DNA from 3 places in the Micromonospora sp. WMMD1076 genome. Region 1 is predicted to be linked to each of the others. Evidence: riboswitches for the same ligand, from Rfam matches in the RefSeq annotation. Region 1 holds a riboswitch; each other region holds the start of a gene.
What was found. A riboswitch is a leader RNA that binds a small molecule or an ion and turns the genes downstream of it on or off. The one in region 1 is predicted to bind cobalamin.

Region 1 (3,267 bases):
CGGGACGTATGCAGTTGTGTGCCCGGCGCACCGGGTGCCGACACCGTACCGCCCGGGCGCGCGACGACGCCAGGGCAGCGGCCGGTACCCGGTGCGCCGCTGGTCACACCGTTTGCAGCCGGCGGTTCAGGGAGCGGCGATGCTCGGCGGGGCGCCGGCGCCGAAGGACCAGCCCTCGACACTGCCCGGCGCGGGGTTGTAGCCGGTCGCTCCCGACGTGCTGTAGGACCAGGAGCCGCCGCTGGGGGCGTGCCAGTACGACCAGTACGCCGTGGCCGGCGGGGTGTTGACGCACGGCTCGGTCGCGGCGGTGGGCTTGCCGTTGATCCGGCAGACGAAGGCCAGGCCCCAGCGGGCGGTGCCGGTGACGGTGAAGCCGGCGGACTGAAGGGCGGCCAGGCCGGTGGCCGGATCGCCCGGTGCACAGCCGACCTGGACGCCGCCGCCGAGCGCGGCGAAGTCGACGACCACTGTGACTCCCGAGGTGCCGGTGCAGGCGGCGGCGTGCGCCGCCCGGGGCGCGGGTTCGGCTGCGGTCAGCACGACGCCGGCCACGACGGCGGCCAGCAGGCCGGCCAGCCAGCTACGGACTGCGGAACGGTGACGGAACACGGGTCCTCCTGTGATCGGGTGGGCGGCGACGGGGTTCACGGGCAGGCGGGGGCCGGTGCGGCGGGTTCGGCACCGGCGGCGGACAAGCGGGCGTAGCCGGTCCCGGTGAGACCGAGGACGGCCTGGGCGGTGGCCCGGGGTGCGGTGGCCGGGTCGAACGTGCCGCCGTCGAAGTCGACGGCGCCCCTGTCGGCCGGCGCCCCGGCGCAGCCGACCTGGAGTCCGGCGAGGAACGCCCGGGCCCGCACCCAGGCCAGCGGCCGGCGACCGTCGCGCAGGGCCTGGGCGGCGAGACCGGTGCTGTTGGCGTTCGGTGTGCCGGCGGCGTTGGTGAAGCCGCCGTCGGCGCGCTGCACGGACACCAGCCAGCGCAGCCCGGCGGCGGCGTCGGCCGGACGCCCCGCGGCGCGCAGCGCCTGCGTCGCGAGTGCGGTGGCGTCCACGTCGGACGTGCAGACCGGTTGCGCGGGCAGCAGCGGGTAGCCGCCGTCCGGGCAGCGGGTGCCGGCCAGCCAGGCGGCCGCCGCCGGTGGCGCCCCGGCCGCCGTGCGCTCCAGCGTCAGCAGCGCGAAGGACTGGCTGAACGCGTTGCTGTAGTCGCCGTACGCGGATCGGTCGCTGAACCGGCCGGCCGTCGTCTGGAGCGAGCGCAGGCGGGCGATCAGGTCCACCCCGCCGACGTCGGCCGGGTCGCCGCCGCGCACCTGCACGGCGAGGGCGAGCTTGGCGGTCACGCCCGCGTACGCCTCGGTGACGCCGTCGCCGAGGTAGCCGTCGCGGATGTCCGGCCGGGTGACCCAGGCCAGCGCGTCGGCACCGTAGTCGTCGGCGGCGCGGGCGGCGGCGAAGGCGAACACGGCGTCGAGGGTCAGCCCCTGGTCGGGGTAGGCGACACCGTCGAAGACGGCCTCGAAGCGTTCGCCGTCGACGAGTTGCCGGGCGAGCCAGCCGGCGGCGGCCTCCGGGCGGCTGACCCCGGCGCGCTCGGGTGCGGCGACGGCCGGTGTGGCGAGGGTGAGGGCGGCGAGCACGCCGCAGAGGAGCGCGAGCAGGCGGTGCCGGCTTCGGCGGACGACCATCGGAAGCGCCTTTCCGGCCCGGCGGTCGTCAGAAGCCCGAACCGACGCGGCAACGCCGGGTCGATCGGGACTCCGACCCGTGGGCCACGACGGGTGGGGAGCGGACTCACGCGTACGACGGGTATTCGGGCTCGCCGCCGCAGAATTCACTGGGCGGCCTACCGTTGCGGGCCAGCGCCGGACTTCGACCGGTCTTCCCCCGCACGCACACGCGGTGGTTCAGTTGTCGCGACAGTCTGCTGTGGCTGGAGTGCCGATGTCAATGCGCCAGGAACCGGACACGTGCCGTGACGGCCGGCGGAGCCGGCGGTTTCACTCCCCGACGCCGATACGCCGTCGTCGTGGCGGGGCCGGGAGCCGGTCCCCCGCCGGGGTGACCGCCGGCCCCGTGATCGATGGCCGTCCCGGTGCGCGGCGTCGTGTCACCGGCCGTCTCGTCCGTCGCCCTGCCGGTGGCGGGAGCGCCTCGGGTCGGCTCCCGCCACCGTTCGGGTGACTGTCAGCCCTTGCGCCACTTCTGGTTGGCGGTGCCCCCGCAGTCCCAGAGCTGGAGCCTCGCGCCGTCGTTGCCGTTGCGGTCCTTGATGTCGACGCACTTGCCGGCCTGGAGGTTGACCAGGTCTCCGGCCGCGTTCAGGGTGAACTGCTGGGCACCGGTGCCGTTGCAGGTGTAGAGCTGCACCGCGGCCCCGTTCGCGGTGGACCCGGCGTCGACGTCCATGCACTTGTTGTTCTGGCTCTTGAGCGCCGTGCCGCTGAACGTCCACTTCTGCGCGTTGGTGTTGTTGCAGTTCCACATCTGCAGCGGCGCGCGGTCGACGAAGTTGGAGCTCGGCACGTCGATGCACTTGTTGTTCCAGTTGCTGACCACCGGCACTCCGGTGGTCGGGGTGCCGCCGCCACCGCCGGTGAACGGGCTGAGGATCAGTCCGGCCGAACGGGGGTCACCGTCGTGTACCAGCGACTCGAATCCGCCGACGTCGTCGAAGGCGAACGCGTACGCCCGGCCGTCGGTCATGTTGGCGTGGATCAGGCGGGCGTACTGGTTGGTGGGGTTGCTGCGGTAGAAGTCGGCGGCGTTCGTGCTGGGCTGGGTGTCGATGGTGCCGAGCGTGCCTCGGTTGAGGGCGGCGCAGAGCGTACGGGAGATCGGGCCGACCACCTGGTCGTTCGGCGCGGGCAGGTCGCCGTCGCAGCCCCAGACGCTGGCCGAGGAGGGCCGGTTGAAGGAGGCGACCACCTGGCCGCTGCCGTTGGTGAAGGTCATGGTGTTGCCCGAGGTGCGGCCGTAGTACCGGATGGCCGGCTGGTCGGCGAAGGGCACCACGGTCAGGGTCTTCGTGGTGTACGCGTTCCACGCGGACGCGATGTACGAGTCCAGGTAGGTGGTGCTCAGCAGGCCGGCCCCGGCCGCCTTGCCCGGAGCCAGGACGCGCAGCACGGTCCCGTCGGAGCGGGTGTGGACGGTACCGGCCCAGCCCGGCTGCGCCCGGATCCCGTCGATGACCGCGTTGCGTCCGTTGGCCACGACGTCGCCGGTGCGCTTGGTGACGCCGCCGGCGCCGGTCACGGTGAC
Region 2 (3,267 bases), 1.2 Mb from region 1:
AGCCGGACGCCGAGCGCGACGAAGGCGACAGCGCAGAGCCGGTCGACGCGCCGTGACCAGCGGCTGTCGCCCCACCGGCTGGCGAACCGCCCGGCGCCCACGCCGAGCGCCAGGTCCACGGCGAGCTGCACCGCGACGAACAGCGCGCCGAGCAGCACCAGCTGCGCCGCCACCGGCCCCGCCTCGGGCCGGACGAACTGCGGCAGGAACGCCACGCTGAACAGGATCATCTTCGGGTTGAGCAGGTTCGTCAGCAGGCCGCGCCGGAACGCCCGCCCGGCGCCGCCGTCCGGCCGGTCCGCCGGGGCGCCGCCCCGGTCCGTGCCGCGCAGCGCCCGCAGGCCCAGCACGATCAGGTACGCCGCACCGGCCCACCGGATCGCGGTGAACAGCACCGGGGACGCGGCGATCAGCGTGGCGAGCCCGGCCACCACGGCGGCGACGTGCACCGCCTCCCCGGCGGCGACCCCGAGCGCTGCCACCGCGCCCGCCCGTGGGCCGTACCGGGTGGCGTTGGCGAGCACGAACATCATGTCCGGCCCCGGGGTGAGCATGAGCACCACGATGGCGGCCAGGTAACCCGCGAGCGTGGCCGCTGAGAGTCCGAGCACCGCTCAGTCCTCCCCGGCGCCGTCGAGCAGCGCCCGGCGCAGCGCCAGCCGGTGTTCGCGCCGGATCTGCGCCTCCCGGTAGCGCCGCCGGTCGCCGTCGGTCTCGGTACGCAGCGGCGGCACCGGCCGGGGCTGCCCGTCGTCGTCCACCGCCACCATCACCAGGTGCGCGGTCGCCACGTCCACCGGCGGCACCGCGCGGTCCCACCGGTCCGCGCTGACCTTCACCGCCACCTCCATCGAGCTGCGGCCGGCCCAGGTGATCCGGGCGTCCACGTGGACCACGTCCCCGACGCGTACCGCCCGCAGGAACGCGGTCTCGTCGATGGCGGCGGTGACGGCCGGGCCGTCGGAGTGGCGGGCGGCGACCACACCGGCGACCGAGTCGATCAGGTTGAGGATCCGCCCGCCGTGGACCGTGCCCATCAGGTTGGTGTGGTGCTGGTCCATGATCTGCGACAGGGTGAGGTGCGAGGCCGACGGTGGTCGGCCGGTGAGCGTGATGGTGTCGGGCACTGTGCGGTTCCGTCCTCGCAGAAGCGGACCGCCGACCGGCCGGGGTGTGCACGTCGAGGGCACGCCGACGGCGCTCCGTACGGCGTGTCACCCGCCCGACCCACCCGCGAGGTCGACGGCGGCGCGCACCGGTGGTACGCGCGACGCGGGCAGGTCTTCGGACTCGCGGGCATGACACGAGGTCGCCTACTGGCCGTCGCTTCCCAGGCCGTGGCCCAGTGCTGTTGACGGCTGTCGTTCCCACTCACCGCTGCGGGGCAGTCCCGGACTTCCACCGGGTTCCCTCTTACGACACCCGGCCGTCGCCGACCGGGTGAACCAGCGCTTCCCGCAGCCTAGCCCAGCGCCCGGGGCCGGTGGCACAGGCGTCAGGCGGCGGGCTGGGCCTGGCGATCGTGTGCGGACTGGTCGAGGCGCACGGCGGGCGGGTGCACGCGCACGACGTGTCCGGCGGGTGCCGGTTCGTGGCCCGCCTGCCGGCGGTCTGACCGGGCCGGTCAGACGGCGTCCGGGGCACCGGTCTCCACCAGGCGTCCGTCGGCCAGGCGCAGCCAGCGGCCCACGTTGATCGCGGCGAGGAACCGCTCGTCGTGGCTGACCACCAGCAGCGCGCCCCGGTAGGCGTGCAGCGCGCTCTCCAACTGCCCGACGCTGACCAGGTCGAGGTTGTTCGTCGGCTCGTCGAGCAGTAGGAGCTGCGGGGCCGGTTCGGCGCCCAGCACGCAGGCGAGCGTGGCGCGCAGCCGCTCCCCGCCGGAGAGCACCCCGACCGGAAGATGCGCGCGCGGGCCGCGGAACAGGAAGCGGGCGAGCAGGTTCATCCGCTGCGCGTCAGGGGCCTGCGGCGCGAACGCGGCCAGGTTCTCCGCCACGGTACGGTCCAGGTCCAGCAGGTCCAGCCGCTGCGACAGGTACGCGATCCGGCCGTCGGCGCGGGTGATCCGGCCGCTCTCGGGCTCCAGGTCGCCGTCGATCAGGCGCAGTAGCGTCGACTTGCCCGCGCCGTTGTCGCCGAGCAGGGCGATCCGCTCCGGACCGCGGATCGTCAGGTCGACACCGTCGGCGGCGAACAGCGACCGTTCGCCGTGCCGGGCCCGGACCCGTTCGGCTGTCAGCAGCGTGCGTCCGGCCGGGACAGTGGTGGCGGGCAACTCCACCGTGATCGTCTTCTCGTTGCGCAGCGCCCGCTCGGCCTCGTCCAGCCGTGCCCGGGCGTCGTCGACCCGCCCGGAGTGCATCTCGTTCGCCTTGCCCGCTGCCACCTGCGCGTCCCGCTTCAAGCCGCCGGCGACGATCCTCGCCAGACCCGCGTTCTTCAGGTTGCGGGCGGCGTTGCCGGCTCGCCGGGCCGCCCGCTCGCGGGCCTCCTGCAACTCCCGCTTCTCCCGCTTGAGCTCCTGTCCGGCGCTGCGGACGTTCTTCTCCGCCACCTCCTGCGCGGCCCGCACGGCCGCCTCGTACGAGGTGAAGTCGCCGCCGTGGAAGCGCATCTCACCACTGTCGAGTTCGGCGATGCGGTCCATCCGGTCCAGCAGCGCCCGGTCGTGGCTGACCAGCAGCAGGCAGCCGTGCCACTGTTCCAGCACGTCGTAGAGCCGGTGCCGGGCGCCCAGGTCGAGGTTGTTCGTCGGCTCGTCCAGCAGCAGCACGTCGGGCTGCTTGAGCAGTTGCGCCGCCAGGCCGAGCGAGACCACCTGCCCGCCGCTGAGCGTGCCCAGGCGCCTGTCGAAGGCGAGGTCGCCGAGGCCGAGCCGGTCGAGTTGCGCGCGCGTGCGCTCCTCGATGTCCCAGTCGGCGCCGATGGTGGTGAAGTGCTTCTCGTCGGCGTCGCCGGCCTCGATGGCGTGCAGCGCCGCGATCAGCGGGGCGATCTCCAGGACCTCGGCCACGGTGAGGTCGGCGGCCAGCGGCAGGCTCTGCGGGAGGTAGCCCAGCACGCCGTCGACGGTCACCGACCCGGCGGCCGGGCGGTACTCGCCGGCGATCAGCTTGAGCAGCGTGCTCTTGCCGGCGCCGTTCGGCGCGACCAGACCGGTCCGGCCGCCGCCGAGGGTGAAGGAGAGGTTCTGGAAGACCGGGGTGTCGTCCGGCCAGGAGAAGGTCAGGTTCGAGCAGACGATGAAGGAATCGGACATCGGGA
Region 3 (3,267 bases), 1.2 Mb from region 1:
TTCGCCGCCGTCTCCCGGGGCGCCGGCGCGACCGGCGTCCCGGACGCGGCCGGCCGCTCCCGGTCCAGGTGCAGGCGCAGCAGCACCCAGCCCAGCGACACGGCGCCGATGAACACGTACGCGGGCTGGGTGCCGAACGTGTCCCAGCAGGTGTGCAGCGTGACGGCCGCGGCGAAGGTGAGCAGCAACGCCGCCAGTTTCCGGCCGCCGGGCGCGGCGGCGAACGTGAACAGCGCGGCGGCGGTCAGCCCGGTCCAGGCCAGGTGCGCGGCGGGCGCGGTCAGACCGCGTACCAGCAGCGTCCGCTCGACCGCGCCGAGGTTGCCCTCCGACTCGACGAACGCGGCGAACGCGTAGCCCATGGTCTCCAGCGCGGCGAACCCGGCGCCGGACGCCACGCCGATCACCAGCCCCTGCGCCGGGGACGGGTGCCGCCGCCACAGCAGCAGGATGCCGGCCGGCACGATCAGCTTGGCGGTCTCCTCGGCCAGGCCGACGAGCGCCATCGGCAGGACGCCGAGGCGGTGCAGGGTGCCGTACTCCAGCCAGCCGGCGGCGACCACGCCGATCACGCCGCCGAGGAGCGCGGCGGCCCCGACGACGGCGCCGGGGACCGGGCGGCGGTCCGGCCGTCCCTGGGCGAAGGCCAGGAACGCGGCGGGCGCGACGCACGCGCCGAGCACGATCAGCGCCGGCACGAACGTGACGGTCCCGGTGCCGGCGAGTGTCTCCAGCACCAGCAGGTGAAGCCCGACACCGACGAGCAGGACCGCCACCCACGCCCAGCGGCGCCCGGTATTCCCCATACCGCCGAGTATCGCGTCCGGCGGCGAGCGCCGGAATCGGGGGTAGGCACTGTGGACGGTGAGATCAATCCGACACGCCGACACGACATCTGGTGTTGCACGGAAGCCATCACCGCCATATATGGTGTCTCTCGCAGCTGGTTCGGCCGGGGCCTTCACTGGTCCGTCCGAGGCAAGAGGGAACCCGGTGGAAGTCCGGGACTGCCCCGCAGCGGTGAGTGGGAACGACAGCCGTCAACAGCACTGGGCCACCGGCCTGGGAAGCGACGGCCAGTAGGCGACCGGCGACCCCGGTCGGGCCCGCGAGTCCGAAGACCTGCCAGCGCGCCGTGCGCCTCCGCGTACGGCGGTCGGAGGTCGCGCGGGACGACCGACGCCAGCAGCCGGGCCGGCCGCGCGCCGCGCCCGTTGGCGTCTCCCGCCGTCTCCAGACGGTGACAGCGAGGAGAGGTCATGACTGTCGTGCAGGAGAGTCCCCCGTCCGGGACCGGCGGGTCCGAGACCCGCCGGCCGGCGATGCGGGTACGCAAGCGGGACGGCGACACCGAGCCGGTGGACGTCAACAAGATCGTCCGGGCGGTCGAGCGCTGGGTCGCCGACCTGGACGAGGTGGATCCGCTGCGGGTGGCCACGAAGACGATCAGCGGGCTCTACGACGGGGCGACCACCGCCGAGCTGGACCGGTTGTCGATCCAGACCGCGGCTGAGCTGATCGGCGAGGAGCCGCAGTACTCGAAGCTGGCGGCGCGGCTGCTCGCCGCGTACGTGGACAAGGAGGTCCGCGGTCAGGGCGTGGCGAGCTTCAGCCAGTCGATCGCGTACGCGCACGGGCTGGGACTGATCGGCGACGAGACGGCCGCGTTCGTGGCCCGGCACGCCCGCAAGCTCGACGACGCCGTGGACCCGGACGGCGACCTGCGGTTCGAGTACTTCGGGCTGCGCACGGTGGCCGACCGCTACCTGCTGCGGCACCCGCAGTCGCGGCTGGTGGTGGAGACGCCGCAGTACTGGCTGCTGCGGGTGGCCTGCGGGCTGTCCCGCACCCCGGGCGAGGCGGTCGGCTTCTACCGGCTGATGTCCGCCCTGGCCTACCTGCCCAGCTCCCCCACGCTGTTCAACTCCGGCACCCGGCACACCCAGATGTCGTCGTGCTTCCTGGTCGACTCGCCGCGCGACGAGCTGGACTCGATCTACGAGCGGTACCACCAGGTGGCGAAACTGTCGAAGTTCTCCGGCGGCATCGGCATCTCCTGGTCGCGGGTGCGCGGCCGGGGCGCGCTGATCCGGGGCACGAACGGCCGGTCCAACGGCATCGTGCCGTTCCTCAAGACGCTCGACGCCGGGGTGGCCGCGGTCAACCAGGGCGGCCGGCGCAAGGGCGCGGCCTGCGTCTACCTGGAGCCGTGGCACCCGGACGTGGAGGAGTTCCTGGAGCTGCGGGACAACACCGGCGAGGAGTCCCGGCGTACCCACAACCTCAACCTGGCCAACTGGATCCCGGACGAGTTCATGCGCCGGGTCGAGGCCGACGGCGAGTGGTCGCTGATCGACCCGTCGGACGCGCCGGAGCTGCCCGACCTGTACGGCGAGGCGTTCGACGACGCGTACCGGGCGGCGGAGAAGAAGGCGGTCCGCACGGTCCGGGCCCGGGACCTGTACGGGCGGATGATGCGCACGCTCGCGCAGACCGGCAACGGCTGGATGACGTTCAAGGACGCCGCCAACCGGCTGTCCAACCAGACCGGCGAGCCGGGCAACGTCATCCACCTGTCCAACCTGTGCACCGAGATCCTGGAGGTGAACGACGACGCCGAGACGGCCGTGTGCAACCTCGGCTCGGTGAACCTCGGCGCGCACGTCACCGCCGACGGGGTGGACTGGGAGCGGCTGCGCGCCACGGTACGCACGGCTGTGGTGTTCCTCGACCGGGTGATCGACATCAACTACTACCCGGCCGAGCAGGCGGCGGCGTCCAACCCGCGCTGGCGGCCGGTCGGGCTCGGCCTGATGGGGTTGCAGGACGCGTTCTTCACGCTGCGCCTGCCGTTCGACTCGGCGCAGGCCAGGGAGCTGTCCACCCGCGTCCAGGAGGAGATCCTGCTGACCGCGCTGGAGACCTCCGCCGGGCTGGCCGAGCAGTTCGGCCCGCATCCGGCGTACCCGCAGACCCGGGCCGCGAAGGGTGACCTGCACCCGGACCTGTGGGGCGCGGAGCCGGCGCAGGCCGGACGGTGGGCGGCGCTGCGCGAGCGGATCGCCGCCCACGGGCTGCGCAACTCGCTGCTGGTGGCGATCGCGCCGACCGCCACCATCGCCTCCATCGCGGGCTGCTACGAGTGCGTCGAGCCGCAGGTGTCCAACCTGTTCAAGCGCGAGACCATGTCCGGGGAGTTCCTCCAGGTCAACACGTACCTGGTGCGGGAGCTGAAGGCGCGCGGGCTGTGGACGCCGCAGGTCCGCG

Region 2: it holds a riboswitch for cobalamin, as region 1 does, so the genes downstream of both, O7622_RS16985 (acyl-CoA thioesterase) here and O7622_RS22445 (prenyltransferase/squalene oxidase repeat-containing protein) in region 1, are expected to answer to the same signal.
Region 3: it holds a riboswitch for cobalamin, as region 1 does, so the genes downstream of both, O7622_RS16970 (ribonucleoside-diphosphate reductase subunit alpha) here and O7622_RS22445 (prenyltransferase/squalene oxidase repeat-containing protein) in region 1, are expected to answer to the same signal.

Annotation. Positions count from the first base shown of each region.
Region 1 is NZ_CP120862.1:4,768,023-4,771,289, forward strand. It holds gene O7622_RS22440 (hypothetical protein) at 127-612, opposite strand; gene O7622_RS22445 (prenyltransferase/squalene oxidase repeat-containing protein) at 648-1,691, opposite strand; cobalamin riboswitch at 1,790-1,926, opposite strand; gene O7622_RS22450 (beta-1,3-glucanase family protein) at 2,191-3,267, opposite strand, start outside.
Region 2 is NZ_CP120862.1:3,571,623-3,574,889, forward strand. It holds gene O7622_RS16980 (LysE family translocator) at 1-611, opposite strand, end outside; gene O7622_RS16985 (acyl-CoA thioesterase) at 615-1,127, opposite strand; cobalamin riboswitch at 1,258-1,452, opposite strand; partial or broken gene O7622_RS16990 (ATP-binding protein) at 1,493-1,615, shown strand; gene O7622_RS16995 (ABC-F family ATP-binding cassette domain-containing protein) at 1,625-3,262, opposite strand.
Region 3 is NZ_CP120862.1:3,568,327-3,571,593, reverse strand. It holds gene O7622_RS16975 (PrsW family glutamic-type intramembrane protease) at 1-806, opposite strand, end outside; cobalamin riboswitch at 928-1,145, shown strand; gene O7622_RS16970 (ribonucleoside-diphosphate reductase subunit alpha) at 1,323-3,267, shown strand, end outside.